DNA from 2 places in the Solibacillus sp. GQ1 genome. Region 1 is predicted to be linked to the other one. Evidence: riboswitches for the same ligand, from Rfam matches in the RefSeq annotation. Region 1 holds a riboswitch; the other holds the start of a gene.
What was found. Region 1 has a riboswitch for FMN ahead of ribE (riboflavin synthase). Riboswitches for the same ligand answer to the same signal wherever they lie in the genome.

Region 1 (16,757 bases):
TAAACAAGTTTGCCGCATGTTCCGTGTCATCAAATACATACGAAGTTGTCTGATACAGTGGAACTGCACGCGAGCGTGTTACCGGGTCAACTGTCTGACCTGTATGGAGAGCGATTGTTTCCTGGTTAAAAAATGTCATATGAAAGATTCTCCTTTAATAAAGAAATTTTTGGGTAAGTGTAAGCAATTCTTGTTCTGTCAGTTCACCTTTTACGGTGTGTACTACTTTTCCATCTTGCAAAAATAACGTCGTCGGCAATGTTAAAATTTTATAGTTTTCTTTCAGCTGCCCTTTACGGTCTAACAGAATCGGAAAAGGCAAATCGAATTTCGTTAAGTATTGATTGACCAGCCTTGTCGGTTCTTCCACATTGACTGCATAAAGCTCTATGTTATGTGACTGAAGTGTTTTATACGCCGCTTTAAAGGCGGGCATTTCCCTTTCACATGGGGGGCAGTAAGTTGCCCAGAAGTTAAGGATATAGTTGCCTTCATCCGGAATGGCAAATTGCTCACCGGAAGTTGACTGGAGCACAATTTCCTCGGTTTTCGCTTCTGCCTTCTGTTTGGACGTATTTGAAATAATGGCATAGCTTAGTGCGACTATCAGGACCGCGGATAATGATAACTGGATCCATTTTCTCAATTCAGCTTCACCTCGATTTCAGGCATTTCGTGCTGTTCCCCATAATTAACATGTGAAATCACTTTATAAGTGCCGGTACCGTCAAAGCTCGTTTCGATCGTAAACTTCCCGTCCCCGCTAGTATCTGGTGTCACGGAACCAATGGCATTGCCGGTTGGATTGATCAGTTCGAATTCAATTTCCACATCGTTTTGAATTGGTTCACCGTTGTACGTTACGGTTGCTGTGATCGTTACAGGTTCGAATGCTTCGAGCTCAGATTTACTGGCATTTAATGTTACATCGAGCGTTTCATTTGCTTGTGCACTACAGCCGGTAAGCAGTAGCACTGTAAGTAAAAGTCTTTTCATTTACCATCAGCCTTTAAATTTGTCCAGAACAGCAGGCGTTTTTTTAATTTTTCAAATGCAATCATGATAGCGACAATTATAATACTGTTAAAAATAATGCCTGCAAGCACGTAATGATATTGTGAGAAGTCACTGTAATACTGGATGAAAAAGCCCATTCCTGATGAAGCACCGAACATTTCGGCGATCGTTAAAATCAGGAAGCTCATACCAAGTGATGTACTCGCACCACTTAAAATATGGGGTGCACTTGCGGGCAACACGACTTTCAGTAAAAACGTTGGTCCTTTTAAACCAAGAGATTTCGCATTGTCAAGATAATGCTTTTCAATCAGCAGCACGCCATGAATCGTTCCTAAAAATACTGGCCAAAATGCGCCGATAAAAATAAGAGACATCGAAGCTGTTTGGAAAGTCGGTAAAATTGCAATGACATATGGTATGAACAGCGTTGGCGGAATCGGACTTAGTGCATGAAAGTAAGGCATTAATATTTCACGTGACCGTTTGTTCAATCCGAAAAACAGACCGCCTACAATACCTGTCACTAAAGCTCCGAAGAACCCTGGTATCAGTAGTTTCATCGAGCTCACAACACCGGTTAATAGCTCCCCGATTTTCGCGGAAAATGACTCAACGACCGTTAGAGGCTGCGGGAATATTACCGGATTGATCCATGTCGCATATTTTGTGACAAGTGCCCAAACCGCAATAAATATTATTCCTATCAAAATAGTAAGATTATAGCGTTTAAAAAATGTGAGCATTCCATCCCACCCCTTAAATGTTTTGTTCATTAAAACGAACGAGCTGATCTTTGTAATAAGCATCATCCGGATATTGTTCGATTAACTCAGTTAATGCTTTTTCGTATAGATCGATATTTACATATTCGTTTACATCAATATCATCCACATTTTCAACATAGCCGATTTCTTTCATTTGCTCCCACATTTGAACGACTTTCTCTCTGCTTGGATCAGAAGAATAATTCGAGTGGCTGTCGTTTACAATCGTATTAATTACTTTCTCATCGACTTTCATATACTCTTTCGCTGCAGTTACTGCTGATTGCGGATCTTCAATCTTTTTACGTTCAGCGCGAATAAGTGCCTTTAAGAAACGTTTATATGCTTCCCCGTCTTCTTCCGCCAATAATTCCGAGCGTGTTACAACACGACAGCATACATGCCCTTCCTGTAAATCATTGCTCCATGCAACTGCTTCAAGACCCATATCAACTGCTTGTGCGTAGAATGAGTTTGCCGATACTGCAACGTCCACTTTTCCTGATGCTACCGCTTCAAGCAGCATACTACCTGTTTTGAATTCAACAATTTCCAGATCTTTTTTCCAGTCGATACCTGCATCTTCAAGCGCAGAACGGAAAACGATATCCGATGTAAAGATCCTGATCGTTCCAACTTTTTTTCCTTTATAGCTTTCAAGTGAAGTATATTGCCCCGCGTTTTCCTTTTTCGTTAAAATCGGGTGTCCGCCCTCCAAATGCCCTCCAATAATGGAGAAATCCGAGCCGTTTGCGATAAACGTTAAGGGGCCAGCTGTACCGAATGTTAATCCGACATCAATTTTCCCCGCCTGCAGTGCATTCAGTCCGTCTGCCGAGTTTGCAAAGCCAACACGATTGACCGTAATATGTTCTTCTTCAAAATAGCCTTCCTGATGAGCAATGTCGACAAGTGTTCCACCTGCAGACTGACTTAAACCAACCGTGATTTCATAATCGTCAGAGGCTGCCCCTTTTGAAATTTGTTCATCATCTCCGCATGCAGCAAGTAAACCTACTGTTAAAGCGAGTGAAGCGATCCATTTCTGATTTGTTTTTTTCATTCAACGATCCTCCTATATTCCTGCGCCATCTGCTATTTCTGTTTTTAAACTATTGACGATCTGTTCGTTCATCTCATTTAAAAGGGATTCACGAAATGCACGGAACTTCTTGTTTTCAAATAGTTTTTGACGATCCGTCCCTTTTTTCTCAATTGGTACTTGAATGCTTTTCGTCACCGCCCCGTTTTTCCCGGGAGCAAAGATGACAATACGGTCCGCCAAATAAATGGCTTCGTCAACATCATGTGTAACAAATACGACTGTACGTTTTTGTTCGGCACTAATTTGAACAAGCAGATCCTGCAGTTGAATACGTGTGACAGGATCCAAAGCACCGAATGGTTCATCCATCAGCAGTAAATCCGAACCGTAGCTTAATGCACGCGCAATGGCTGCACGCTGTTTCATACCACCTGACATTTGGCCAGGATATTTTTTTACTGCGTGCCCTAAATGGACAAGTGTCAAATATTGCTCTGCGATATGTGCCAGCTCTTTTTTTGGCATTTTTTTATTACGCTGTTTTAATGCAAGCATGACATTCGCCTGTGCCGTCAGCCATGGAAATAAGGAATAATCCTGGAAAACGACTCCGCAGTCAGGGTGAGTTTGCTTTACGGATTTACCGTTTATTTCGATATTGCCATTTGAAAATGGTTCAAGCCCTGCCATCATTCTGAGCAATGTACTTTTCCCGCATCCGGAAGGTCCCATAAATACGAGAAACTCGCCATCTTGTACTTCAAGCTGAATATTGTTTAAAATTTTTGTCGTCGCATCATAACTGAAATCGATATTCTGGACTTTAATCTTCGTTTTTTTCTCTGTACTATCTTTCGTAGATATAGGGGTTTGTTGTGGCACTGGACGTTCCAATAATTGAACCATGTACTCACTCTCCTAACAGAAATTTTCTACCTAATGATTGGATCGATGTATCAACCGGAACATGCAGTGTCATCGTCCGCAAATTACGCCAATAGCGGTCAAACCCATAACGGCCTGCAGTAGCGCGGCTACCCATCACTTCGAAAATTTTTGATGTAATATCGAGCCCTACTTGCGTTGTGAAGATTTTCGCTGTTTGCAATGCATCATCAAGATCACTGCGATGCTTAGGGGTAATCTTTTCAGGTTCATCCCAAAGCTCCTGTAATAATTGATCCGCTTTTTTCACAACCAGGGTTGCTGCTTCTACCTGTACGTAAAACTGGCCGTAATGATGTTGGATAATCGGATCTTCAATCGCCGAAGTCTGTGTAACGGCGCGCGGTCTTGTTTGCTCTCTTGTATATGTAAGCGCTGATTGAAGAGCACCTTCTGAAATCCCTAAATAAACATGGTTTAAAATAAATGTAGCGATATTCAGACGCAGCTGTGAAAACTCGCTTGCGTAAAAGCCTTGCTGCAACACTTCTTCATCATGTACTTCAACATCGTTGAAAAGAATCGTTCCACTGTCTGTCTGGCGTTGCCCCATATTGTCCCAATCGCCTTTTATATCTACACCTATCCGTTTACTAGGAATAACGACCAATAATGGCTCATCCTGCTCTTCCACTAACGCCGATACTAATAATACATCCGAATCGACACTACCAGAACAGAACGTTTTTACGCCGTTTAACAAATAGCCTGTTGTTGTTTTTTCAGCCTTCAGTTGAATAGCCACCGGGTTGAACGCATTCCCCCAAAAATAATTGTGCTTAGCTGTTTCGCGATAATAAAATTCCTTTTGCTCTTGTGAACCACATAAATGCGGTGTAACAAGATTGATAAAATGATAGCCTATAACATGTGCCAGTGAACTATCCGCACGTGCAATCGTCCGAACGACTTGAAACACATCATACCAATTCCCACCTAAACCACCGTATTCTGTCGGAATTAAAAGTTTCAAAAGTCCGCTTTCGCGAATTAAATCTCGCTCAGTTTTAGCATTGCCTCCAATTTTATCTCTTTCTACTGCTGTTTGTTCAAACTGTTCGGCAAGCTTTTCCGCGATTTCATCAATATGTGCAACTGCTCCCATAACACCTCTCCTTTACTAGTTATAGAATTTTCTTGCAATTCAGTATTCTTAATTCGTTAGTTTACAGATGCATGTATTTAAAGTCAATAGTTAATTTGAATAATTCATACTGGAATAGTATGCTTTTAGCGAATTAACGTAAAAAACCGCATTTATTTGTATTTTTTTACAGATTAATTGTGTGATTTATAGGGTGATTTCGAAGTTAGAAGAAGAAAAAACCACTATTTTCATAGCGGTCTTTTAGTTTTTGGTATGTTTAGTAATGCATGACTTGATAATAAACAACAATTTGATAAATCGCCGGTACAATTAATGCAATCGCCAAAGAGATGACTGCACCCCACTTCGATTGTGTCATTAATCGATCATTGTCGATTTTCAAGTGCTGTAAAAATGACAGTGTAAAATATAACGCACTGACTAAAAAGATAGGGGTTACGAATGTGAGCCAAATTCCTGCATTCATTTCATGCATCGATTCCTTCACCTCAATCTCATTATATTTCAATATCCATCTGTTTTATTTCTGTGAATTGAAAATTAATACTTTCGTCGAAAATAAAAGTCCACGGCATTGAACAATAAGGAGGAATTTCAAGTGCATCCATTGTAAAATTTTGAGCAATTTTCCCCGCTTCTGTTATAATACTTACTTCCCTATTATGGAAATTAAGTTGTTGATCAGTCCGGTTATGAATAAGCGTTGTAATGAGCAGCTGTTTTCTATGATTCAAGGCCCTTCTAATTACGTAACAGGAAATATGCTCATCCTGTTCTTTTGTTTTTTGAAAAGCTTGTTCGATTAATAACCGGTCCTGATCTGAAATCGTTTTATCCCATGCAGCTTCAAATTGCAGTTTTTGCATGAACTTCACCCCTTCAATGAATAATTTATGTAAATAAGCAATAAAACAACCTTTCTTCTATAATACATGTTACAGTAGGAAAGAATCTTAAAAGTTAGAAGGCGAAAAAATATGATCGAAGTAAAGAATTCCCCGATAAGTGATGGGGAATATAATCGCGGTATTTTTGCGATTAATGCAATTCCTAAAGGAACGTTATTCCACCAAGCACCGGTACTAAGCTATCCAAATGAGCAGCATGAACATATTGAAAAAACAAATCTTGCAGATTATGCGTTTGAATTTGGCATTGGCCGTTCTGCAATCCTGTTGGGCTACGGAATGCTATTTAATCATTCATATGAGCCGAATGCCACGTATGAAATTAATTTCGACAACGAAACATTCGATTTCTTTGCTTATAAAGATATTGAAGCCGGTAAAGAGATTTTTATTAATTATAATGGCGATGTAGATGATAATGACCCACTATGGTTTAACAACGAAGAAGAATAACAAGGGGGAGCTGTCTAAAAATTAGACAGTTCCTTTTTCTATTCCTTCGATAAAGCGAATGATATCTTCCGTCAGTAATTGGCGTTCTTTTCCTAATGTAATAAGATGACCACTGTTGTCGTATTGTTTTTTCGTAATGACGTTGCTAATTGCATTCTTTTCAATCATGTCAATGCTTTGATGGAAAACCGGCTCGTCCAGCATACCTTTTGCCAAGAAAAGAGGCTGTTTCAGCAAATGAAGCTGTTTGCCTGTTTCAACGATAAACTGCTGCAGCGCAATCAGTTTTTCGGCAGGTCTTGGGAAGTGATTATCTAAAAACGCTTGCAGTTCCTGTTCAGAGCTTCCTCTATTTTGTAAATACCTCTTGGAATAATAGACGACACGCTGTTCCAAACCTTCCACTGGCCGCTCCAATACTGGTGAAGAAATAATACATAAAGCTTTCACTTCAGGGAATTCATTTGCCAGTCTTATTCCAAGTACACCACCTAATGACTGGCCAATTACTGTAATCGCTTCATATTTTTCATCGATTAAAAACTGTACTGCTTGTCTGCTATGTTCCCATACGCGTTTCATAGAACTTGCAAATAATTGTTCCGGTGATGCTCCGTGCCCTGCCAGATTTGGCGCATAACTCGTATACCCTTTATTATGAAGCATTTTTGCCAAATAGTGCATCTCCTTCGCATTGCTCGTAAAACTATGTAAAAGCAGAACGGCCTGTTTATGTCCTTTTAAATAAATATCCTCGACAAACTGTTGCATGTTAATCCCCTTTTCATTTGTGACAATATTATAGCATAATAATTCTCTGTTACTGTCATTTCCTCAAGTTTAAAAAGCGGAAACAGTGCATTTGTTTTATTGTTCGGCTACAATATGGTTGAACAAAAAAACATATGAAAGGAGAATCATATTAATATGAGAACAATATTATTATCGATTCTTGCTGCACTATTTTTAGCTGTACCGAGCGCAGCAGCACATACGTATTTAGACACGACTAATCCCGAGGATGGAGCAGTTGTAACTGAACCGTTGCAGTCGATTGAACTTACATACGCCGGGAGAATTGAAGTAGGCAGTACATTTAACGTCATTTCAAGTAACGGTGAAGAAATAGAAACAGTATCGATGGATTTAGTCGATGGTGTATTGACGGGTACTTTTGAAAATCCATTACCAAATGATGACTATACCGTTGAATGGAATAGTATTAGTGCAGATGGCCACCCATTGTCAGGTCAATTTTCCTTTACGGTTGATGCACCTGTAGCAGAAGAACCGGCCGAAGAAGAAGTTACAGAAGAAAATGAAGAGCAAGCGGAAGTAGACGAAACGGTAGAAAACAACGTAGCGGAAACGACTGCGGCAGATAATGAAGAAACATCAAACGATACATTACTATACATCATTGGAGCCCTTTTACTTCTTATTATAATAGTAAGTATTTTCACTATTGCAAGACGGAAAAATACAAAATGATGTCATTGACAATTTTTAGTCAATTTTTACTTTATGTGAGTTTAGCTCTTCTTATGGGAACATTTATCTTATACTGTATCCCTGAAACAATTCGCCCAAAAATCGATATTTCAGCCAAGTGGCTTATTGTTAGTGCGGTCATTTTGCCGATTGTCACATTTGTACCGAATATTCAATTGCTGACAATTTTGACACCACAGTTCGGCTTCATCGAATCATTGGGCATGCTCCTTTTGAAATTTAAAGTTGGCCATTCATGGCTCGCGGTCGTTGGCTTTACGATTATTTTGCTTATAATGATTCGCCAGTTTATGAAAAAACCTTCGAAGCTTATATCGGTCATGTCAATTTTTATTTTAATCGCCATTATGACGGCAATTGGCTATATTAGTCATGCAGGTTCGATGACAGGCATTGTCGGATCGGCATTGGATTTTGTTCACCTTCTAGCTGTCAGTGTATGGCTCGGCATCTTAGTTCTGATGAGCTTTTTCTCAAAAGATGCGCAAAACTGGGATGCCTTTCTGAAGTGGTTCTCCCCCGTGGCACTCGTAGCTTTTACGGCAGTTGCATTAACAGGTGTCCTTATGACTGACACAATCGTGCCGGGCTATGTGACAAGCTGGTCGAGCAATTATGGACAGTTTTTGTTCATTAAGCATGTTCTGCTCGTACCTTTGACTGTTATTATTTTGGCAAACAGTCTGCTCATTAAACTGAAGATGGACAAGCCATTATTTGAACCGCGTACGTGGGTACGAATCGAAACAGTTTTGCTCGTAATGATATTATTCATTACAGCGCTCTATAGTGAACAACAGCCCCCGAGTTTTTATGTTCAGGAAATTTCTCCGTTTTTTGAAATGTTCTACCGTAGCTCGATTGAAGCTGGCATGCGCGGGTATTTACAAATGACGGGTATCGGGTTAGGATTTTTCCTGTTGACTGCACTGTTCATCGCTCTTGTCATCGTAAGTTATATTAAACAGCTGCCGGTTGTTGTATCGGCTGCCATGACTTTTGCGCTGGCATTATGTTTTTACATGGGCTTTATGTCGATTGTGTTCTTTAAATAACGTCAAAAAATAAAGGGTTGTAGTAAAAGTCATTTCCGACTAATACTACAACCCTTATTCATTAGGCGAGCCTTTTTGTCTTCATACGCATATAGCGAACAAGCGCCGCGATGATTAATATTACTGTTAACACTATTGTACCGTTCTGCATTGTTGGTTCATCTGTTTTTACAGCAATACCGATGAGTGCCCAAACGATAACAAGAGTAAAGAAAATATCTTTTGAAACAGCAACCGCCAAATAACCGAGAATGACCGCAACCCCGACAAGTACGAGTGATCCGATCACCTCTGATATCCCCAAATCGACTCCATGATGTTTTAAGACATAGCTTACATTAGCGATTGTCGCTACGGATATCCACGCTAAGTAAAATGAAAACGGAAAGCGTTCTGAAATACCTTTTTCCGTGTTTTTATACTGCAGGTAAATCGCAATGAGTGTAAATAACAAAAAGAACATTACAATAATGGATAGTATAAATTGTTCATAATGCCAGCTGAACAGCCAAGCAATATTAAATATACAGCTGATGATAAATAAAATACCTACTTTTCCTTTAAAACGATTGTCTTTCACTTTGCGGTATATCGTAATCAGCCATATGACAAGCAGTACATAAATTAACGACCAAATAGAAAATACGTAGCCTGCTGGTGTAAATAACACTTCTAATCGATTCGTAATTTCTGATGCCGTTTGCCCGTTTAAAGGCAGTGTATTGGATAGCGCATTTACTACGATTACAGCAATCATGGCTATCCACATTGTAATATACAAGCCCATTTTTCATCATCCTTTTTTCTAGAATTAGGGAACTATACCCTTCTTTAAAAAAGAATAAGCGGTAAATGGGCTATTGATTGTAAAGGTAATGTGATTTATGCAAAATTATTTTTAAGTCTGCTTTTCAAAGGCAAGTTTGATTCCAAAACCGATAAGAACAGCTCCAGTCAACGTTTCGATTACCGATTGTGTAGCAGGTTTTTTCATGAAATTGCGGATTTTGTTTAATAAAAAAACATAGAGCGCAAACCAAATAAATGTTAAAACAATATAGATGATTCCCATCGTCAAAAATGGCCAAAACGGTTCTGCGCCTTTAGATAGGAATTGCGGTAAAAACGTCAGGAAAAATACTGCTACTTTAGGGTTTGTGATATTCGTAATGAGTCCCTGCTTAAAATACGAATTGCCTTTAGCTTCAATTTCCGGAATGTCCGTCAATTCCTCTGAATCAGCTTTTTTAGCACGCATGCTCATCAATGTTTTTATACCCAAATAGCATAAATAGGCTGCTCCTACGTATTTCAACACTGTAAATGCCACGGCAGATTTTACGATAATCGCCGATAGCCCTGCCACCGCTGCAATTGTATGGACCGTTAATCCTGCGCAAGAGCCGACCATTGTTTGAAATCCGCCCTTTTGTCCGTTAACGATTGTATTTTTCGTAACGATAGCTGTATCAGGACCCGGCAATACAATCAGAAGAACACACGCAATGATAAAGAACACAACATTCTCCATTTACTCACCTTCATTTTCTGAATTTTTAAATATGGTAACATGTTCATCTGAATGAAGCTAGGGGAATTTATAGTTTAATGGATTGCTAGTGTGGCATTACTTGTATGCATTCTTATGATATGACCGGCAACTGATTTTATTAGAAGAATTTTATATTTATTAGAAAACTTCAATAGGTTATTAGCATTTTCCGAATGTTTATTTAAACATCTAAGAGCATTATTAGTACAATTGCCTTATAATTAGAAAATCGGTAACTTATTAGAAGATGTCAACTTGATATTAGATGATTTAAATATTTATTAGAATATTACTAGTGACTCCTTCAATCGTCAGCAAGTAATGCCATTTTCTCAGCAGCTTTCTCTATGATTACATCATCTTCAACCTGACCAGTATAATTGATATACATCACGGCCCGCCCCTTTACAAAGAGAAAATCTTTATGAAAAGAATTATCCCGAATCAGCAGTCGATCAAAAGCTGTGTGTTTTCTTTCTTTAAAACTTCTAGGTTCACTTCCATATGTATGCTTGATTATTAACTCATTAACTAATGAGCTAACATGGGAATGGAACCGTAACTTATAAACTTCCGATGAGATTGATGGTTGATATGCATGATTGGGATCGTACCATTCCCCTTCCTGAATAACGCCCATTTCTGTTGAATCATATTGGACAGAAGCAAAAATATTCCACTGTGATGAGTAGTTGCTTCCCAAATCCTCGCCTTCAAAGTAAAGTGGCTTCCTTTTAAGATGCGGCTGATTTTCAATGGAAGCTAGTCGGACAATTGGCAGCCCTGCATCTTCTTCTGTTAAAGGGCTTGTTTTCATACTCCATATTTGGTAAATCGGTATTAACACAAGAGTTAATGTAATTACTAATACTATGAAACTGTAGACAATACTTGACCGGTAAAAGTTTTCCCATGGTTTTTGTTGATCGTCTAATATCCCAGCTTTAAGTTCATTCCGCAAATGATTGATTCCAAATAAGCTTTTACCTATCGGAATTATTTGCATAAAACTAACAAACAATACTAATAATGGAGCAAGTGTATATCCATCTATCAGTTGCAAAACAGAAATATTTCCGTTTTCGAAAGATTTGACGAAGACCGTAGTGATTACAATAATCGCGATTAAATTAACTATAAAATTAAATAATGCTTTATTAAAAGCTTTTTTTGCTATTGAGATTTGCTCTTCCCGATCTATTGGAGGTTCATTTACTTTACGATCAGTCGGTGCTGCAAATACGTGAAAATTGCTGTCACTCGCAATGTAGTCCCAGCCGCTTTCTTCGTATAACCGAATTTTTTCACTCGATATATATTTGTTTTTTGCCAGTTCAAGTCGGTAGCCCGTTCTTTTGCGATCACCTTTTTTAAACTTTGCAAAATGTGTGCCAATCTCATAAAAATGCAGCCCTTGCTCGGACATATCCGAAAACCAGCTTTCATGTTCCTTAATACGCCAATACTGCCCGGGTCTTATTCTGCGTACTATTTCTGCCATCGCTCTCCCTCCTCATATGACTGACCTAACAATAAAATAGAAGGGAATGTTTGTAAATAAATAATTAGAATCAGCAAACTATTTCAGCACTCTCTGACGCAATAAAGAATATTGAAAATGTTCACAGTAAAAAGGCAACCCTACCAATGCAGGATTGCCTATTACACCGCTTAGAACTAACTTTCCGCAAGCAGCAATATTTTCTGAGCTGCATTTTGAGTGGCGTGCACTAATCTTTATTAAAACATTTTATTCAAGTTCGCCATTTCAATTGCAGACATTGCGCTGTCGTAGCCTTTATTGCCTGCTTTTGTACCAGCACGTTCGATTGCCTGTTCGATATTTTCAGTTGTGACAATGCCGAAAATTACCGGTACGCCTGTGTCCAACCCTGCTTTGGCAATTCCTTTTGCCGCCTCGTTACATACATAATCGTAATGTGTAGTTGATCCGCGAATGACCGTACCTAAACCGATTACTGCATCATAATTATTTGTTTCAGCCATTTTTTTTGCAACAAACGGTACTTCGAAAGCACCTGGAACCCATGCTGTATCAACGTTTGCTTCATCAACACCATGACGTTTTAAGCCGTCAATTGCACCGCTTAATAATTTATCATTAATAAATTCATTAAAGCGCCCTACGACAATTCCGATTTTTAGATCTGTTCCGACTAATTGTGCTTCAAATGTTTTTCCCATTTTAATTGCTCCTTTTTATACCAATACGGTAGTTAATTTTATATATTGAACTAAGTCTTCGATTGTAATAAATTTCAGGTTATGTTTTTGTGCAATCTTTTCGAGCTGTGGCATGCGGGCCATTGAACCATCTTCGTTCATAATTTCACAGATGACCGCAACTTCATTCGAACCGCATAGTTTCGCCAGATCAACACCTGCTTCCGTATGCCCGCGACGTTCCAACACGCCTCCCTGTTTAGCAATGAGCGGGAAAACATGGCCGGGACGATGAAAATGCTCCGGTTTTGTTGCAGGATCCAGTAATGCTAACATCGTTTTAGAACGCTCAAATGCACTTATACCTGTCGTTGAATGGATATGATCGATACTAATCGTAAAAGCTGTTTGATATGTATCGGTATTGCTTTGCACCATTGGATGAAGGGAAAGCTTTTCTGCAATTGCAGATGAAACTGGTGTACAAATTAACCCTCTTCCATAAAGCGCCATGAAATTAATATTTTCCGGTGTAGCGAATTCTCCTAACACAAGAAAATCCCCTTCATTTTCACGGTTCTCGTCATCTGACACAATAATAATCTCGCCGTTTTTCAATGCCTGAATTGCTTCTTCAATTGTATTCATTTTGTCACCACTCCTTTAAAATCCTGTACGTTGCAAAAAGTCCATTGTAATTGTACTTTCCGTTTGATTTTGTAAATGTTTTTTTACATATTTTCCGATTAGATCTGTTTCAATGTTCACAACATCTCCCGGCTTTTTAAAGCCTAATACAGTCTGTTCATACGTATGAGGGATTAAGGAAATGGTAATGAATGTGTCCGTCACATCAAAAATTGTTAAACTCGTGCCGTCCACTGTAATTGAGCCTTTCTTAATACATTCAGCAAACAAATGCTTTTCCATTGCCAAATCAATATAAACTGCATTGGCAACAGGTCTTTTCCGTTGTATTGTTGCAATTCCATCAACATGGCCCGATACGATATGTCCACCGAATCGACCATTTGCCGACATTGCCCGTTCTAGATTGACAGGCATCCCAGCAGTTAATTGCTGTAGGCTTGTTGCTTTGACGGTTTCCGGCATGACATCTGCCAAAAATACGGTCGGCGAAAATTGTTTCACTGTCAGACAGACACCGTTAACGGCAATGCTGTCCCCGAGTTGAACATCCTCTAGAATTGTGCTTGCGCGAATGGCTAGTTCCATCGCTTGTGTGGATTGGCTGACTGTTTCAACCGTTCCAAGTTCTTCAATGATTCCTGTAAACATCCTGCTCACCTCTTTTTAAGATTAAAAAAGAACCCCGATTGAATTCGGAGTTCGATGAGAGGAAAATTGAGCATCATCAAATAAGCTTTTTGAAGTAAATTTTCAAAAAACTGCTGACATTGCTTCCTTCTCCCATCCAGACTGTAACTGTCGGCTTTGGACTTGCACCAAATCCTGCACACATAAGTGGCTCACGGGCTTAGAGATAAACTCATCACCGTCGATTGGGAATTTCACCCGACCCCGAAGGAAATTATTTTTTTCAAATAAAATAAAAAAACCCGTCACAAGGTGCGACAGGAAAAGTGTATAGCAAAAAAGCACATTTAAAATCAAATTTTTAAAATGCGTTGCCATTCCTTCTCCCATCCAGACTATAACTGTCGGCTTTGGATTTGCACCAAAATCCTGCACACATAAAGTGGCTCACGGGCTTAGAGATAAACTCATCACCGTCGATTGGGAATTTCACCCGACCCCGAAGGAAATTATTTTATTTGAAAGTTATTGTAACATAAATAATTTAAAAAGCTAATAGTATTTTAGCACCTACTTACTTTTTGTTCCATCAATCCTTTTACCTCTATCCCCTCTGTTAAATTATAAAAATTTTGAAACTTTACTAAAGATAATACGTAGAAGAATATACATAATATTACATAAATTAGAAAGGAGTTATTGCAAGCTTTTTTTAAGTGTCTTTCGTTTACTTGGTTGCTTTTTTTCGTATAACTATTTCATAAAATATAGTGTCGGATAATCTTTAGTAATATAAAAAAACAAATACTTTTTTAACGGTAATGGAGGCTTTTATGGCAAATAATTCACAGTCGAATAAATATCTTATCTTTCTAGAGCTACTGTTTTATGCAGCATTACCTTATGTAATCTGGAAGTTTGGGCGAGAGCCTTTTGGTGACTATGCCGCAATGCTGCTGTCCACTGTTCCCGGGATAATTTATACGGTTTACCGCTTTGCTAAAGACCGGCAATTCAATGTGACAGGCCTGTTTATTTTAGGCTCAATGCTTATAGGTACAGCGGTCGATTTACTGTCGGGTTCAGCGGAGCAGATGATTTGGAATAACGTTTATTTAGGTCTTTTTTATACGTTGCTCTATGTAATTTTATTCATCGTAAAACAGCCTTTTTCCCTGTATATTGCAGTTGATTTTGCTTATTTGCAAGGACATGCACGAAAGGAAAGTAAAGCATTATTCTTTCAAAAAGGGATCTTCCGATGGTTTCAGCTGATCCAGGTTGTCTTCATTATTCGAGGACTGGTTATGGCAGGAATTACGGTCTTCCTGCTTCGTAAATATGGAATTGACAGTTATGGTGACATGCTTATTTATAAACGGGTAGCGAGTTGGGTGTTTTCCGGAATTTTAATGGGGATGTTCTTTTACATTAATGTTGTTGTACAAAACTATATGAACCGATTAAATGAAAATAATCTGCAAAAGCGGCAGGAACCGGAAATTGTCGCAGAATAAATATTAAAAAATTTTTGAACCTTTTTCCTCTCCTGTTTGTATAGTCAGTGAATGCATCAAAAGTTGCAGCTTGTTATAAAATTTAACTAAGTAAGGAGAAATCGATATGGGGATTGGTTTTAAAATTTCGTTAATTGTGAGTGCAGTTGAAATGGTTGTATTATTTACGATTTTGATTCCGTTTTTTAGAAAACATATTATCAGGGAAGGTAAAAAAATTAATTATGCGAAAACAACCGTTTATTTACGCTGGAATATATTTGACACGATTACTCTGATTTTAGCGGTTTATACGATTATCTGTGTGCAAGTTTTGAACATTTTACTTTCATCCGGTGAAACAATTGAAAACCCTTATGTTCAGTTTTTTACGAACCAGGCACAGGCATGGGTCATTGTAATGGTTGTGTATTTGGTCATGCGCATATCGGCTACACTAAAAAGTATTAAAGCACGTTTCGGTGACGTTTATGATAGCGAACAATGAGCAGTTGATGATCGCGTTTCAAATTGGCGATTCGGAAGCGTTGGCACAACTGTACGACCAGTTGCATGAGCCGCTGTTCTGTTTTTTGTACCGTTATACAAAAGATGAGCAATTGAGTGTCGATATTGTTCACGACAGCTTTGAAGTGCTGCAATCAAAAAAATTTCAGTATGAACAGCAACGTGGTACGGTAAAGTCCTTCTTGTTTCAGATTGCCTACCGCCTTATGATCAATAAGCTGAAAAGGCGCAAACGATGGCAGACACTCCTGCCTTTTCTCATCCCTATTCAGAAAAAAACGCTGCAAACCGAAGACACACTCGTCATTCAACAAGCGATTTCCAACTTGCCGGATAAACAGCGGGCTGTAATTTTGCTTGCTTACTATGAAGATTTGCCGCAAGAAGAAATTGCCTTAATATTGGATGTTCCGATCGGTACGGTAAAATCACGGCTTCATCACGCTATTAAAGCTTTAAAGGCTGAATTAAAGGAGGATTTCCAACATGAACGAGGAATTTAAAAAGGAAAAAGAGCTATCCGGTTTGCTTGATTCCTATAAAATCGACATACCTGTGACAAAACTTGCAAAAAAGCAGTCACCATTTCAAAAGTTTATTCGCTATCTTGGTTCTCCGACGAAAGATCCATTTGAAAAATGGACAATTCAATCAAAGGGCTATCTGTTTTTTAAAATTTTCCCCGTTTCCCTTGGTTTGTTTTTAGCAATTTTACAGGGATTCCTAATGAACTAATGGTAATTCCTTTGCTGGCTACCTAACTATGAAAGGGTGATAGAAATGAAGAATACGACAACCGTAAAAGAATGTCCAAAATGCGGCTGCTCTGAATTAGGGAAAGGCAAACATAGCGGGTACAGTGTTATGTCACCTGTCAATAAAATGAGCTTAGGTTCCAATATCGAATAT
Region 2 (16,757 bases), 770 kb from region 1:
TACCAAACTTTATCCAGTCAGTTGGTTTCTCTGCTGCAATGGCCGCTACAGGTGTTACATGTGTGACGATCGGCCAAACGGGCGGGAAGTTCTTAATCGGTGCGGTTAACGATAAATTTGGCGTTAAATTAGCGTTATTGACAGGTATCGGCAGTGGTATTTTAGGTACGATTGCGCTACTGTTCTCTGATTCATTCGGCATCGGTATGATGTATTTAGGTGCATTATTATTCGGTATCGGTTTCTCAGGGTCTACCCTTTTACCTCCAATGGTTATTCGTGAAGTATTTGGCGGTAGAGACTATGCATCCATTTATACTACAATCATGTCTGCTTCAACATTAGGTGTTGCAGTCGGTACTACTTTATTCAGTTATATTTTCGATACAACTGGTTCTTACTACATCGTATTTATTACGGTAATTACGTTATTCGTAGTTGTTATTTCTTCAAGTATCTTCTCATTGAACTGGAAGAAAAAATTAAATGTTTAAAAAGTAAAATTTATACTCTTTTATAACTTACAAGCATACCATTCAAACTTGTTGTTCGTTATAAATAAAGCCTTCGTCAAAATTGATTGACGAAGGCTTTTTATTATATAACTTCATGATAGTAAAGGGCATATAAATCATTCAATGTCACTTTGCCAAATGCAAAGTCCATTATATTGTTATCCACCAAAAATTCAGTTAGATTGCTTAACAGCATCGGTTCCGAACTAGGGAGATGCAGCAGTGTCATATCCGTAACGAGTGTTTGCTGCTCGATTAGCGGATATTTCTCCTTTAGGAGCGCTTTTACGGACTCCTCCATATTTTTTACCCGTACTGTTTTAATTTTCGCCTGACTGAACCCTTCAATGATTTCATTTGTATCGACCAGCTTCCCTTCATTAAACAGGAAAATCCGGTCCGCATATTTTTCCAGATTATCAAGCAAGTGCGAAGCGATAATGATCATTTTCCCCTCAGCCTTTTTCTTCATTAAAATCCTAGAAATCACTTCAATATTATTCGGATCAAGTCCGTTCATTACTTCGTCCATCATCATAATGTCTGTATTCGCCACAATTTGCATCGCAAAACAAAGCCGCTGACGCATGCCGAGTGAATAAGTCCCAGTTTTCTTATTTACATAATGGCCCATATTCAGCGCTTCAATTGTTTCGTCGATCAGTTTCGGATCAGACTTCCACATCGTTGCGAACATTTTTAAATGGGCACGTCCGCTTAAATGATTATATAAATCGCTTTGATCCGGCATCATCGACACAAACTTGTGGATTTTTACCTCACTGGATTTATTTGAATAGCTAAGATTATCGTTAAATGATACTTTTCCGCTTGTTGGCGGCAAATAGTTCATAATGACATTCATCAAAGTGGATTTACCGGTTCCGTTCGGTGCAACTAGCCCGATCATTTCGCCTTGTTCAAACTTGATCGAAATATCGTTTAGCACTTTTTTATCAGCAAACTGAACGGTAATATTTTCAATAGCAATCATTCGTTGTCCCCCCTATTTTACAAGCTTGAAACGTTTAATAAGTGAAATGAGCAACACAATCACCAATAGAATAACCGCGCATATTGTCAATAATAGCAGGCCGTATTGATAATCTACATTCTCACTTCCTAAATAATAGTTCTGATAACCAGATACAACTTTTCCGACATGGATATACGTAGTAGGAACTTTTTCCACTTCCCAAAAATATCCGATACCGCGGCTTATATAAAACTTTTCGCCAAAAATGGCCAATAGTCCGACTGCCAAATTCACCATTTCTTGGCGGAACAGTACACTGCATAAAATTACAACATTGATTATGACAATGAACCATACAATCAGTAATGATAAAGACCGACCCAAAAACATGCCTAATGTCATCATATTAGCTAAACTCTCATTCCCCCATTGCAAGAAATTAAAAGCATACTCGGGTGATGGCAGTTTAAGATGGCCGAAACCTGATTGAGCCCCGATTATCATAAAACCAATAAGTAAAGGTACAAATAATGTGATACTGCCGATAAAAGCAACACCTATTTTTACGAGCAGCTTCTTCCAGTCCGCAATCGGAAAGCCTTTCAGCACAGACGGGTGACGACGATCCTTCGTCACAATATCGATCGCCAGTAATAAGGTACAAATAATTAATATTAAAGGAAGCGGACCTTTCAGAAGTCGCTCAAACGTCTGCAATGCCGTACGCTGTTCAAAAACACCAATCGACAATTCGTAATTAGCCTCATTAAAAGCACCGTACCGGAAATGTTGATCCATCGCATTTAAAGCACCTTCAACATTTGCAAATTCCCTGTCTGCCACATAATATCGGTCATTATAGAAAAGGTTTTCATTATAAAATGTCAAATAGTTCATTTGAATATACCAGTCGCTTGTTACTTCCGCATACTTTTTCAGATCATTTGCGTCAAGGGCATCCATTCTTGCCTTATCCAGCGGGTTGATATCAGCAAAATCATAATATGCTCTAACTGATGTCGGATGTATTTCCCTTAAATCCCTCTTACTTAAATCATCAATAAATTCCTGACGCGTTAAATAGCGGGCTTCAATTTCCTCCCTGTCGACCTTTTCAATAGGATCATAGGCAGGTGCAATCTTAAACGCATAAAATATCGCAGCAAATGCCAGCAGAAAATAGACCGCCAAGTTTTTCTTATTCGTAAAAAACTGTTTCAGTTCAAATTTAAAATATCCGTACATTTCTTTCCCCCCTAGGCCCTTTTAATTTTTCCTGTAGAGAAGAATGTTTTAATGACGAATAACATGATTAAAATACAAATACTCATAATCAGTAATCCGATATTCATCGTTACATCCACAGGACGCACTAAATCCAACGGCATTCCATTTAAAATTTCATTGAAGTTCATGAAATGGAACGGATTGTACGGGAACACACTAATAATTAAAGGGAAAATAATCGGTAAAAAGAATAGAATCAAATGAACAAACAATGTCAAATACATATTTTTCAGCAGTACATTTAAAATAATGGACAAAAGCATTACAAATATCGAAATGACAAACATATAGACAATGCAAAGTACAATATAGTACACACTTGAAATTAATGTCGGCTCTCCGAAATAGACGGCCACTTGTTCAGAGCCTTCACCCAATCCATTGAATAACAAGGGTGAAGCACTAATAAAGATGAGCGCAATAAATGCGACAACATACAAAAAGGCAATGATACATTTGGATATTACATATTGGTCAAATCGGACCGGGTAACCTTTAATAATGCTTGAATGCTCAAAATCATCCAGTAAAATCGAACTCGTATAGAAACTCATAAATATGTACCAGCCAACACCTACTAAACTAAAGAAATACAACAAAAACGGTATGTAATGAGATAGATCGCTAATCGTATTTTTGCCCGATTCGTACATCACTTTAAAATATAAGTAATTCATTGAATTTTGAAACTTTGTAGGCAGCAAATCCTTCACTTTTTCGTACTCTTCCATATCAAAAGCTTGTTGCCGCAACTCAGCAATACGATAGGAAGCCTCATAATACATCGGATAGTTTTCTACAGTTAATGAAGCAATTTGTAAGGCCACGGCACTTTTCTGCTGTGTCAGATTTTTAAATAAATCACTGCCATCCCCGTCCCTTGAGGCATCCTGAACTTGGAACTTGGATAATACAGCACGCGAACTATAGTAGTCGCCTCTTTTTTCATTGAGCTGATCCCCTACTGACTCTGCCTTAATAAAAAACATACATCCAAACACAATAACGATCACTGCGAGTAACGCAACAATATTTTTTCGGTTAGAGCGTTCGATGAGAAATCCAACTTTTAATGCCTGCAACATATGTAATCCCCTCCCCCTTCTATATATCGACATTGAAAACGGTTACAAACCTAAATTTCGATTTATTGGGTACTTTATTAGAATAATCTATCAATTAATAATTTACAAACTAAAAGGTAAATTTTCAAAAAACAGGAAAATAAACGCTTTAAATCAACACTTTAATTTAACTATTTCGTTTCATAATTGAAGTCAATATGAGATGAAATTATTTTTGTATAATACACCTATTTTTTACAAATTTATGAACTTTATATTTCTACCACGATTCGACACTTTATTATTTCTTAATAGGATACGATGAATAAGCGCTATTATATTTAATTCGAAAATATAAAACAGCGTAATATTTCAGAAAGGAACATAAATTTAGCAATGAAATTTTTATTTTTCAAAAAAATATTTAGACTAAGATTGAGAATAAGAATTGAATCTAAAAGAAAAGACATGTACAAAAAAGCAAATGATCTAGGATTCACACACCCTGAAGTAGTACATTGCAGTCAAGAATTAGATGAATTACTTAATAAGTATTCAGATACTGCTGCGTAAAATAGAGAGAATACATAAATAATGTTGTTCAGGTTCGTAATATGGATCTGCCATATTTATGTTTTATTAATGAAAAGCGTTGGAGCATAAGCCCCAACGCTTTCTTTTTAATATATTTTCATTTAGTGGTGCGTCCTCGTAGTGCAGGTTTTGTACCTATATACTGTTTACCAGATATTAAATCCCCTCTGTGTTCATCAATACTATTCGCCAGCCATCCGGGTCCGCAAAAGTCACACCTTTTTCTTCCCAATACGGATTTTCAGGCGGCACCTCGTGGTAGCCCATACTAGCGAGTCGAGACTTCACTGCTTGAATTTGTTCGGTATCAGGCATATAAAATACGAGCAAATTATCTTCCGTTGGTGCAGGACATGGACTTCCATCAATATGTTCAGTAAATTCCAGATGATACGATGCATCCGGTAAACCAATCATAATACCAGTGTACCCTCGATGTCCTTTAAAGCCGCCAAGTTTTTTAAGACCAAGACCTTCACAATAAAAACGTTCAATCTGTTCTATTTGATCAGTTGGCCGTGCGATACGAAATTGTGCTACATGTAATGTTTCTGTCCACTGTTTCATTTACATCCCTCCTTACCACATTTTAGAGAGAAAAGGAGAAAAAAACTCTACAACATTAGGATGAAATAAAAATCTTAAATATTGTTTAATGAAAAAAGCGTTGGAGCCTACAGCCCCAACGCTTTCTTCTTAGTACATCTTCATATATTGGTCGCGTTCCCACTGGTGTACAGATGTGCGGAACATATCAAACTCCACTTCTTTTGCTTCTTTGAAGTTTGCATAAATATGTTCACCTAATGCATCAATGATTACTTCATCTTTCGCTAAAGTAGCTAATGCTGCATCCAATGAACCTGGTAAACTTGCAATACCATAAGCTGCACGCTCTTCAGCATTCATCACGTAAATGTTACGGTCAACCGGTGCTGGTGGCTCGATTTTATTTTTCACGCCATCCAATCCTGCAGCCAAAATAACAGCCATTGCTAAGTACGGGTTTGCAGATGGGTCAACTGATCTTAATTCAATACGAGTTGACAGACCACGAGATTCCGGAATACGTACTAATGGTGAACGGTTTTTTGGTGACCATGCCACATAACAAGGTGCTTCATAGCCTGGTACTAAACGTTTGTATGAGTTGACAGTCGGATTCGTCACCGCTGTAAATCCTTGAACGTGCTTTAATACACCTGCTAAGAAATGTTTCGCTGTTTTTGATAACTGTAAGTCTTCCCCTTCATCCCAAAACGCATTTTTGCTTCCTTGGAATAACGATAAGTTGAAGTGCATTCCTGAACCGTTCACACCGAATAAAGGTTTTGGCATAAATGTCGCATGTAAGCCATGTTTACGCGCAATTGTTTTTACTACTAATTTGAACGTTTGAATGTTATCGCATGCTTCCACCGCGTTTGCATATTTGAAGTCAATTTCGTGTTGACCCGGAGCTACTTCATGGTGTGATGCTTCAATTTCAAAGCCCATCTCCTCAAGTTCCAATACGATATCGCGACGGCAGTTTTCCCCTAAATCTGTTGGTGCCAAGTCGAAGTATCCACCATCATCATTTAGTTCTAATGTCGGGTTGCCTTTTTCATCTAATTTAAATAAGAAGAATTCTGGTTCAGGTCCTAAGTTAAAACTTGTAAAACCTAATTCCTCCATTTCTTTTAACATTCTTTTTAGGTTAGAGCGCGGATCCCCTTCAAAAGGAGAGCCGTCCGGACGTGCGATGTCACAAATTAATCGGGCAACTTTTCCCTTTTCTGCAGTCCATGGGAAAATCATGAAAGTATCTAAATCCGGACGCAAATACATGTCAGATTCTTCAATACGCACGAAACCTTCAATTGAAGAACCGTCAAACATCATTTTGTTATCCAGCGCTTTATCTAACTGACTTACCGGAATTTCAACGTTTTTGATTGTTCCTAAAATATCGGTAAATTGCAGACGAATAAATTTAACATTTTTATCGGCTACAATTTTTTTAATGCTTTCTTTCGTTGCTTTGCTTGTTCCATTCACCATTACATTTGCCATACTTCAACACTCTCCTTTTTAGTTGGTCCTACTCAGTTTTATATTGAAAGAAACGCGATAAATCGCCTTGACGTAGCGATGTTTTTTGCATGCGCTGCGCCTGCAGCATTTCTTCACGCAATATAGTCCGCAATTCTGTATCTGTCACGCGTACCACGTCAGGTTTCTTTACATACTCTTTCGATCTCATTGCAAATACCTTTTTGACACCCGCCATATTAATGCCCTGGTCGAGTAGCTCTCTTATTTCCAGCAATGCATCAATATCATCAAGAGAAAACATCCTTCGATTCCCTTCTGATCTGGCAGGGACGATTAATTCATGTTCTTCATAATAACGAATTTGTCTAGCCGTTAATTCCGTCAATTGCATAACCATGCTAATCGGCAGTAACGGCATCGCTCTTCGAAACTCTCGACTCATTATCTCGCCTCCCTCTTCTTACCATTTACTTTAAATCAATGTAATGTTCTTTGTCAATCTAATGTTATAAAAACTAACATATCGTTTTTAGAATAATTTAATCGCATAATTCGAACATTTTAATTCCACAAAAAGAACCGTACGCCAAGAACAGCAATTAGCATACGGTCACCGAAGTTTCATTCTTTTTTATGTGAGCTTTCCTCTATTTTTAAAAGTTGTTTACATTTAAGTTAGTTCCACCTGATTATTACAATCCATGTCACAGTCATAATTAAAACACAAATATATTTCAAAATTATGGACTTTATTGAAATAATTATAAGATATTAATATATAATGGATATATGTGATATGGCATACTAAAAAATGCTTAACTACTCTTACAAATAATAGAAATTTCCCGTTACCCGGAAGCTTATCCGTCTTTCCTGCCGGTCACTTACTTTGTTTCTAATTCATTAGCTGCACGAAAACAGCTGCCGAATTAAGATAAAGTCTTTTGCAAATTATGCATGACACATATGAATATTTGCTTAGGACAAGGAGGATATTTAGTATGAAAAAGAAGTTTTACACATTTGCAGTTGCTTCATTAGCAATGACAGCAGCAACAGTAGCCCCTGCTTCAGCTGCCGTAAATTTCACAGATGTTGCTGAAAACAACATACATTTTAAGGCGATTACAGAATTGCATGCAGCCGAAATTATTAGTGGTTATCCAGATGGAACATTTAAACCCGCGCAGAATGTGACACGTGGACAGGCAGCTAAAATTATTGCCGGTGCACTTGGTCTTGATACGGAAAATGTGGTCAATCCTAAGTTCACCGATATTCCGGCATCACATCAGTACTACGGTTCTATCGCAGCATTGACTGCACTCGATGCAATTAAAGTGTATGAAGATAACACTTTCAAGCCAAATGAAACAATTACGCGTGGGGAATTTGCTTATATGCTCGCTAAAGCATTGGATTTAAAAGCTGAAGGCGACAGCCCTTTTCATGATGTGACTGGGGATAATGAATACGCTTATGTCGTTACAGCTTTATATGAATACGGTATAGCAAAAGGCATAAGTGATACGGAATTTGGCGCAGAGAAATCGATAACACGCGGTCAACTAGCAACATTCATTTTCAATGTAGTGAACGAATTCACAGAAAATGATACAGAAGCGTCTTCAACGGATTCAGCGCTATTAAAAACCATTTTCACAAAGGCAATCGAAAAACAACAAGCTACAACTAGCATGAAAGCAAAAATGACAATGACGCAATCGATGGATATCCAAGATGGGGAAGAACGTATAAAAATCGATACTAACGGAAAAATGGATATGTCAATTGTCAATAAACCTATGCAGTTCTTCATTGAAGGAACAATGTCTATGGTCGAGCCAACAACAGGCGAATCGATTGATATGCCTTTAAAAATGTATATGACAGAAAAAGATGGCATGTATATGTATGAAGGCACGTCAGAAACTTGGATTAATTATCCTGCCGACATGTTCGAAGAAATATTAACGCAAGCTGGCGCACAAATTAATGCTGCTGATCAATTAGAAATGTTGCAGAAATTTGCAACCGATTTCAATATCAAAGAAACGGATGGGTATTATACATTAAATTTGAAAGGTACTGGAGATAACTTTACCGCTCTTATACAAGAACAAATGTCTGCCATGAACTTAGGTTTGGACGAGGAAGTACTGGCCGATATGAAAAATTTAAAATACGATAATTTTTCTTATGAAATCAAAATTAATAAGGAAACATTTGATATAGAAGAAATGGTAATGGACTTCGGATTCGGCATGAACCTGGAAGGTGTTGTAATGAATATAAAAAGTAAATCAACTATGAAATATTCAGATTTTAATACAGTACCAACAATAACAATCCCTGCCGAAGCTCTGGAAAACGCAAAATCTTTGGAGGATTTAATTGAATCAGAAATAGGAAATAAATAATTCCCAAAATTCCCATAAAAGCTGTCAGGAAAAAGCATTGTTTTTCCCGATAGCTTTTTTTTGAAAAAAATGGGGCAATGAAAAGTAATATCGCTATTATTCATGTATAATTGTTACCGTATATTGAGGGGGAATTTTATGTCAAAGCAACACATAGCAAAGTCAATCGGACAAAAAATCATCGTTATTATTGGCGGTTTAATCGCTGCTTACGGATTAGAAGCAGTATTAATACCAAATAACGTATCGGATGGTGGAATCACGGGGATTAGTATTGTCATCTCTCAGCTAACACCAGTATCATTAGGCCTGCTGATCGCCATACTAAACATTCCGTTTATTTACTTAGGATATAAACAGATTGGAAAAACCTTCGCAATCAACTCCGTTATCGGTATCGCATCATTAGCAATTGGTACTTCGCTTATGCACCATGTTCCAACTATTATTACTGGCGATGCATTGCTTATTACAGTTGTAGGAGGAATTATTTTAGGTATTGGTATGGGGTTAGCGCTTCGTAATGGTGGTGCTCTTGATGGGATAGACATGCTTGCAGTGTTACTATCGAGAAAATTGCCTTTCGGTACAAGTGATCTCATTTTGTTTTTAAACTTTTTCGTTTTCATCATTGTATCGTTTGTATTCGGCTTTAAAGGTGCTTTGTTATCAGCAATTGCTTATTATATCGCATCAAAAGTTATCTTGATTGTTGAAGAAGGACTTAGTGGCTCTAAAACATATAAAATCATTACAAAAGAGCCGCTTAAAATGGTCGAAACAATTCGAGATCGTTTAGGAAGAAGCGCGACTTTCAGTACAGTATACGGTGCATACTCCCATCAGGAATTTCAAGAAATTACGTGTGTAATCAACCGGATGGAAGAAAGTAAGATAAAGGGTATTATCCGAGAAATCGATCCGAATGCCTTTGTGACAGTATACGAAGTAGTCGAAGTTAAAGGTGGAAGCTTTAAAAAGCAAAATATCCACTAAAACAGAAAATGGTTGTGTAAAAGGAAATTTTCCTTTTACACAACCATTTTTTAATCCGTATTGATTTCATTCGTGCGTTTCGGAATACATAATCCGATAACCGCTCCTACTAACGCCGGAACAATCCACCCTAAACCAATGGAATAGAGCGGTAGGTAATCTGCGTAAAAAGCTGAAATAGAAGACAGCACACTCACTTCAAATGCCGGCACACTTCCGATTAACGCATTGTACCCATCAATTATACTAATAAAGAATACGAGTAAAATTGCCCCTGCAAATACAGTCCTTTTGTAGTGAAATAGCGGTCCTAGAAGCGCCAGTATTATTAACACTATTGCCAGAGGGTAAAGGAACATCAACACTGGAATTGCATATGTAATAATATTTGTTAAACCAAAGTTCGCAATGATAAATGAAACAACACATAATAGGACTACAAATGTTTTATAGCTGATTTTCGGAAACACTTCATGGAAAAACTCACTGCATGAAGTAATGAGCCCAATACTCGTTTTTAAACATGCAAGTACAATAATAATCGCCAACAAAATTGCTCCGTATGAGCCGAAATAATGATCGGCAACCGCAGCAAAAATTTGACCGCCATTGTCAAATGTACCAATCGCCGTTATACTCGATGCTCCCATGTAAGCAATCAGACCGTAAATCAGCATCATTAATGCCATTGCGAAAATACCTGATTTCCAAGTCGCTTTTGCAATTTCTTTCTTATCTGTAATCCCTGTCCGCTTTATCGCATGGATGACAACAATACCAAATGCAAGCGAAGCAAGTGCATCCATCGTATTATAGCCTTCTTTAAAACCTGTCATAAACGCCTCGTTAATATAAGTTCCAGCAGGCTCAACGAATTTCCCCATTGGAGAAAACAGACTAATACCGATTAGCACAAATAAAAATACTAAAAATGCCGGTGTTAAGTACTTCCCTATAATGTCCATGATCTTCGCCGGATTTAGTGAAAAATAAAAAACGATCGCGAAGAAAATAAAACTGAATACCGCAAGCCACAATGTCGCCTGTGAAGGATCGATAAACGGTTCAAATCCAACAACAAACGGTACTGTTGCTGTACGCGGAATTGCAAAAAACGGCCCAATCGTTAAGTATAAAGCCAATGCAAAAAACAATCCAAACATTGGATGTACTTTACTTGCCAAATCGCGCAATCCATTACTTCCCGACAATCCGATTGCCAGAATTCCTAAAAACGGCAAACCAATTGCCGTAACTAAAAAGCCAATTAGCGCAAACCAATAGTTTGTCCCTGCCAATTGCCCCATTTGAATCGGAAATATTAAATTTCCTGCTCCAAAAAACATCCCAAACAGCATCGTTCCGATTACTGCATAGGTTGAAAATGGTATTTTCTTGTCCATCATATTCTCTCCCAAGATGTCATTTCATGGTGTTTTAATGAAACGTCCTAATTTTCTTAACAATGTACAATATCATATCAGCCCTATAACAGAATGACAATAGTAAGAGTAAATATAAAAGGAGCGATGTCATAAAGTTAACACTTTTATGACATCGCTCCATAATTTATTATTTAATTAAGCTAAATATTGTCTGCGCTGATTTTCAATCCATACACGCATTGAACGGTAAAGCATCGTCACGACCACAAACATCATAATTCCTTTAACAATATTAAACGGTAAAATACCTAACACGATTGTTTCGTACATATTATATTCGAAGCCTAGTAAGTACGTGTACAGCGGTAAGAACGCCACGTAGTTTAATGCCGCCATTCCAAGTGACATTACAACTGTAGAAACAACTAAGCCTGTCATTAACCCTTTTGCAGAAGGGAATTTTTTATAAATATAGTAAGCTGGTAAAATGAATAATACACCTGTAGCGAAGTTAGCCATATGACCTACCGGAATTCCTTCAGGAGCCCCTGTGTAAATCCAGTCAAGCACATTTTTAACAAGTTCAACTAGGATACCTGCAACAGGTCCCATCGTAATTGCCGCAATCAATGCTGGCACATCACTGAAATCAATTTGTAAAAACACCGGGAACCATGGTAGTGGGAAGTTTAACAACATTAGCACAAATGAAACCCCACTCAGCATTGCGATTGTTACGAATGATCGTAACTTTAAACTTCTTTTTTGCATATAAATCTCTCCTCTTTGCTGATTCCATCTCGCAAGAAGAAAGGACGAATCAAATCATTCCATGAAAAAACCCTTATGCTAAACTAGAGCATAAGGGAGAAATAGGCACACTTAAATAAAGGGTCTATCTGTGCATTTGCAGCAATTCCTGTTTTTTGTACACGAAAAATATTCCGTTTACAAATAAGGAATTAGAAATAAGTACTGCAAAGCACGGCATTTTCAAAAAATGACGACCGTACCTTCACCTTCTCCCATCCAGACTATACTGTCGGCTTTGGAATTGCACCAAATCCTGCACACAAAAGTGGCTCGCGGGCTCGAAAAGTTCGACATAACTTCCTCCAAGTAAATGGTCAGAAGTTATAACTTTTATTACCGCCGGTCGGGAGTTACACCCTGCCCCGAAGATGAATCAATATGAAATTATGTAGCAATTACCTTGCTATAACTATTATTATATATAAAAAAAAGGAATTGTAAAGCCCATTGCTTACAATTCCTAGTAAAATTATTTGAATTATTGAAATTCATAATGAATACGGTTCGCCGCAACCGGCTTATCTACCGGTTTTGTGAAGTCATAACCGCCCCATTGTTCCTGTACGATATTTTCAAATTTCACCTGTTTATCAAAACTTGCTGCTGTCATTATTAATCCTTCAATCATTCGCATTCCTTGAGCTGGTTCATAATTGTCCAAGTTTAAAGGTTCTTCAAATGTAATTCTTACAATCGACTTAGCGTATTCAACTTTTAAATATACACCCGGCAATATAACCGTTCTGTATATATCATTCGCTTCCACCGTCATATTTTTGATTGCTTCTTGCACATCTTTAAAGCTCATTCGGAAATTGGGACTTAAATATACCGCCCCATTCCGCATCTGATACATAAAATAATTATATTGAGCGTTCTCATCATTTAATAAAAACGGTTCTTTTACGTCGCCAACATGGTCAAAGTAAATTGGTTTTCCGGCCGTATTTTGTATTTCCACTTCCATATATGCATCTCTGAAAGTGTCGACAAGGGAACCGAGATAATTTGATAAGGAAGCAGTTCCCGCATCATATTGGTGATCTTCCGGCAACATATGAACAAGCCTGTTCCCTTCCTCACGCAATTTGCCCTTGTAAGGATGGTATTCATTAAAGCCTAGCGACTGTTCGTCAAGCAACGGACTGAATGTGTTATAAAGTTCCAGCTTCGTCGGATTTTCTGTACCCGTTTTTTCGGCAACAATTTCATTTGGAATCAATATGCTTACAGGTACACTTTCTGCATCATCCCCTGCAAGACCAATTGCAAATAATGTGTTTTCCTCTAGCTCGCTTTCATAAACTAATGTTTGCTCCGGTTGAGCTTCCGTCGAAAAACTATTAATCATGGAGCGTTGTGTAGATGCATCTTCCTTCGCACTCATTGTCATACTTTCTTCCGATTCCGGAGTGGCAAGATCGAATGTTTCATTCTGCATAGTAACCGATTCATTATTGCCTATAAATTGCGCGCTGATTAAAACAATAATAAATATTGATGCAATCGAGACGAATAATGGCGCCCAACGTATACCCTTTTGATTGTTTTGCTCTATGTGAGGCGGATCTTCATTAAATGCTCCTTCATCCATTAAACGATTAAATACCTCATCTTTTGAACGATGATCAGTTACTTTCGGTGCTTTTTTCAGAAAAAGTTCAATCTCTTTTTCATCCCAATGCTCCTTTTTCATAATGGATTCGCCTCCCTTCCTTCTTGCGCTTCCAATAGCAGCCGCAGATTCTTTAAAGCACGGTGCTGTGTCGTTTTAACTTTTCCGGTCGTCCATCCTAATATCTCCGCTGTTTCCTGAATTGAAAGTTCTTGAATATACCGCATAATAATCACCATTTTCTGATCACCTGAACATTCCTCCAATGCAACCAGTAATTGATGGAGCTGGTCATTTAATTCGGTGAATTGTTCAGGTGAAGGGATTGGGCTTACGAGTTGCTCTGTCTCCCAATCAAAAGCTGTAAATGCATGTTTATCTCGAACTTGTTTTTTTCTGAAATAGTCAATCGCCACATTTTTTGCTATAGAGAACAGCCAAGTTTTTTCCGAGCTTTTCCCTTCGAATCGCTCGTATGATTTTAATACACGAACGTATACTTCGTGGGCAAGATCCTCAGCTGCGGTACGATTTTTCACTAAGTAAAATAAGAAATTAAAAACATCCTGATGATACGTATCGTATAATCGATGGAAAATGGATTGCTGCACCCATCCCACCTCCATTCACGTAATTTGTCGTTTTCGAAACAGAAAAGTTACAGTAATCATCCTTTTACGAACGAATTAGTCTATTAAAAAGAAAAGTTTATCACTTTGAACGATTCAAAATGATAAACTTTTTTATACTCATAATTCCATTACCCCACTTTTTTAAGATAATGGCAAGTAAAATGTAAAGGTTGTTCCTTGCTTTTCCACACTATCAACAGAGATTCTGCCGTTATGTGCTTCCACAATGTTTTTCGTAATGGCCAAGCCTAAGCCCGTTCCGCCTTTCGAACGAGTACGTGCTTTATCTGCTTTGTAGAACCGTTCGAATACATATGGCAAATCATCTTGCGGAATACCCTGCCCTGTATCCCTAATTTGAATTTTTGCATAGTTTTGCTCATTTGCCATAGAAACAGTTACCGATCCATCGGCTGGTGTATGGCGAATCGCATTGTCGATCAAGTTCGTTAATACTTGTTCGATACGGTCCTCATCAATCGAAATAAGCGTTTCATCCGAAAAGTCAGTTTCAATCTGCAGTTGCACATGCTTTTCTTTCGCTGTTTGGTCAAACTTATGTGTCATCCGTTCAATAACCGCTACTAATGGCACGTCTTCCTTATACAGACTCATATGTCCTGATTCCATCCGCGCCAAGTCAAGTAAATCTGTTACGAGACGACTCATACGCTGTGATTCATCGTAAATTATCCGGATCATATCAATACGTTCTTCCTCTGTTGTCACAACCCCATCAATAATCGCCTCAGAATAGCCTTGTAGCATCGCGATTGGTGTCCGGAGCTCATGTGAAACATTGGCAATGAAATCCGATTTCAGTTTTTCCAGTTTCGTTTCCTCGGTTTTATCGCGTATAACAGCGACTGCACCACGAATGGAATCTCTGCTGTACAAAGGACTAATCGTTATACTGTAATAGGATTTACCCATTTCAAACTCTTCGTCCAGCTGATCCTCGAAATTCAACACATGGTCAAGCATTTGATAAAGTTCATCCGGTATCGGCTTTGAGCTATCCAATCCTTTTTCGACGAACCATTTTTGCAGTAGTCGCTCTGCAGGAGGATTGCTCACTAAAATCGTCTTATCGCGATTAAATGTAATAACAGAATCGGTCATCGATGTTAAAATGCTCGATAATTGTTCTTTTTCCTGGTTGATCACTTCCAAATGATGCTTCAATTGACGGCCCATCTGGTTAAAGGCGACGGCAAGCTGACCAATTTCATCATTTTGCTTCGTTTCAATTTTTGAATCGAAACGCCCCTTTGCCAATTCAAATGCATGCTCTCTCATTTTACGCAATGGAAGCGTTATCTTAGAAGAAAGGAAAAATGCAAAAATTGTCGTCAATATAAATGCAATAGCCGCAGCTAACACAACAATTTTCGTCGTTTCATTACTAGTCTGGTGTAAAGCGTCGGGGTTTTTGTAAATAAAGACGGCCCCATGTAGATCTTCAACACTTTTAAGCGGGAAGCCTAATACAATATAATTGGAGCTGTTCGCTTCTTCTCGATTCGAAGGTAGCGTCAGTTCCTTTACTATCGGCTCTGATGATGCATATACTTCTTCAAATGCTTTGCTGCTTATAATTTTTTGCTGAATTTCTTCTTTATTGATGCCTTCTTGTCTTGCATACAATATTTCATCTGAACTTTTGGCGATAAGTACGTTTGTCGTTTCCGTCAATAACTCCGAAATGATTGCAAACTGCTTATCATCGATCTCTTCTTCATCGATAATACTCGCAATGGCTGCGGCTGTTTGCCTTAATGAAACCTCGGACTGTTCGTTATGATAGTTTTCAAGAAACTCCAACATGAAAATTGTAAAAATAAACAGGACAAATGAAACGAGAAGCAAAATGGTTACCCATAGCTTCCCGACAATACTTGTTGCTATTCTAATCATTTACGACCTCGAATTTATAGCCTACTCCCCAAACCGTAACAATCATTTTTGCTGCATTTTCAGAGACACGGTTCAGCTTTTCACGCAGGCGCTTTACATGTGTATCAACTGTGCGCAGGTCACCAAAGAAATCATAATGCCATACTTCTTTTAATAATTGCTCACGGTCGAATACTTTATCGGGTGACTTCGCCAAAAAGTATAATAATTCATATTCTTTCGGTGTTAAATTTACTTCCGTTCCATCTGCTGTCACACGATGTGCATCATGGTCGATTGTTAAATGCGGGAACACAACTAAATCTTTAGAAGATGAAGCATTTGAAACAGGTGAAAATACTGCTGAGCGTCGTAATATTGCTTTTACACGTAATACGACTTCTCGCGGACTAAATGGTTTCACAATATAATCATCCGCACCAAGTTCAAATCCTTGTACACGGTTTGCTTCTTCACCTTTTGCCGTCAACAATATAATAGGCGTTGTTTTCTTTTCGCGCAGTTCA

Region 2: it holds a riboswitch for FMN, as region 1 does, so the genes downstream of both, AC6CH1_RS03790 (ECF transporter S component) here and ribE (riboflavin synthase) in region 1, are expected to answer to the same signal.

The regions. Positions count from the first base shown of each region.
Region 1 covers NZ_JCAXEX010000001.1:1,575,336-1,592,092, forward strand. Annotated here, with positions in the region: gene AC6CH1_RS07870 (O-acetylhomoserine aminocarboxypropyltransferase/cysteine synthase family protein) at 1-139, opposite strand, end outside; gene AC6CH1_RS07875 (redoxin domain-containing protein) at 155-646, opposite strand; gene AC6CH1_RS07880 (FixH family protein) at 643-996, opposite strand; gene AC6CH1_RS07885 (ABC transporter permease) at 993-1,763, opposite strand; gene AC6CH1_RS07890 (ABC transporter substrate-binding protein) at 1,777-2,847, opposite strand; gene AC6CH1_RS07895 (ABC transporter ATP-binding protein) at 2,860-3,735, opposite strand; gene AC6CH1_RS07900 (acyl-CoA dehydrogenase family protein) at 3,740-4,879, opposite strand; gene AC6CH1_RS07905 (hypothetical protein) at 5,139-5,357, opposite strand; gene AC6CH1_RS07910 (SLAP domain-containing protein) at 5,380-5,748, opposite strand; gene AC6CH1_RS07915 (SET domain-containing protein) at 5,860-6,243, shown strand; gene AC6CH1_RS07920 (alpha/beta hydrolase) at 6,265-7,014, opposite strand; gene AC6CH1_RS07925 (copper resistance CopC family protein) at 7,171-7,734, shown strand; gene AC6CH1_RS07930 (CopD family protein) at 7,731-8,810, shown strand; gene AC6CH1_RS07935 (TspO/MBR family protein) at 8,872-9,597, opposite strand; gene AC6CH1_RS07940 (LysE family translocator) at 9,709-10,341, opposite strand; gene AC6CH1_RS07945 (DUF2812 domain-containing protein) at 10,667-11,863, opposite strand; gene ribH (6,7-dimethyl-8-ribityllumazine synthase) at 12,103-12,567, opposite strand; partial or broken gene ribB (3,4-dihydroxy-2-butanone-4-phosphate synthase) at 12,586-13,194, opposite strand; gene ribE (riboflavin synthase) at 13,210-13,845, opposite strand; FMN riboswitch at 13,966-14,100, opposite strand; FMN riboswitch at 14,199-14,335, opposite strand; gene AC6CH1_RS07965 (VC0807 family protein) at 14,658-15,341, shown strand; gene AC6CH1_RS07970 (group-specific protein) at 15,448-15,828, shown strand; gene AC6CH1_RS07975 (RNA polymerase sigma factor) at 15,836-16,351, shown strand; gene AC6CH1_RS07980 (hypothetical protein) at 16,335-16,583, shown strand; gene AC6CH1_RS07985 (transcription initiation factor TFIIIB) at 16,629-16,757, shown strand, end outside.
Region 2 covers NZ_JCAXEX010000001.1:801,900-818,656, reverse strand. Annotated here, with positions in the region: gene AC6CH1_RS03845 (MFS transporter) at 1-494, shown strand, start outside; gene AC6CH1_RS03840 (ABC transporter ATP-binding protein) at 598-1,509, opposite strand; gene AC6CH1_RS03835 (ABC transporter permease) at 1,522-2,736, opposite strand; gene AC6CH1_RS03830 (ABC transporter) at 2,748-3,863, opposite strand; gene AC6CH1_RS03825 (aspartyl-phosphate phosphatase Spo0E family protein) at 4,239-4,415, shown strand; gene AC6CH1_RS03820 (VOC family protein) at 4,593-5,003, opposite strand; gene glnA (type I glutamate--ammonia ligase) at 5,133-6,479, opposite strand; gene AC6CH1_RS03810 (MerR family transcriptional regulator) at 6,520-6,915, opposite strand; gene AC6CH1_RS03805 (S-layer homology domain-containing protein) at 7,475-8,893, shown strand; gene AC6CH1_RS03800 (YitT family protein) at 9,032-9,889, shown strand; gene brnQ (branched-chain amino acid transport system II carrier protein) at 9,940-11,292, opposite strand; gene AC6CH1_RS03790 (ECF transporter S component) at 11,470-12,045, opposite strand; FMN riboswitch at 12,288-12,461, opposite strand; gene AC6CH1_RS03785 (hypothetical protein) at 12,566-13,783, opposite strand; gene AC6CH1_RS03780 (RNA polymerase sigma factor SigX) at 13,780-14,313, opposite strand; gene AC6CH1_RS03775 (ATP-binding protein) at 14,476-16,251, opposite strand; gene AC6CH1_RS03770 (response regulator transcription factor) at 16,244-16,757, opposite strand, start outside.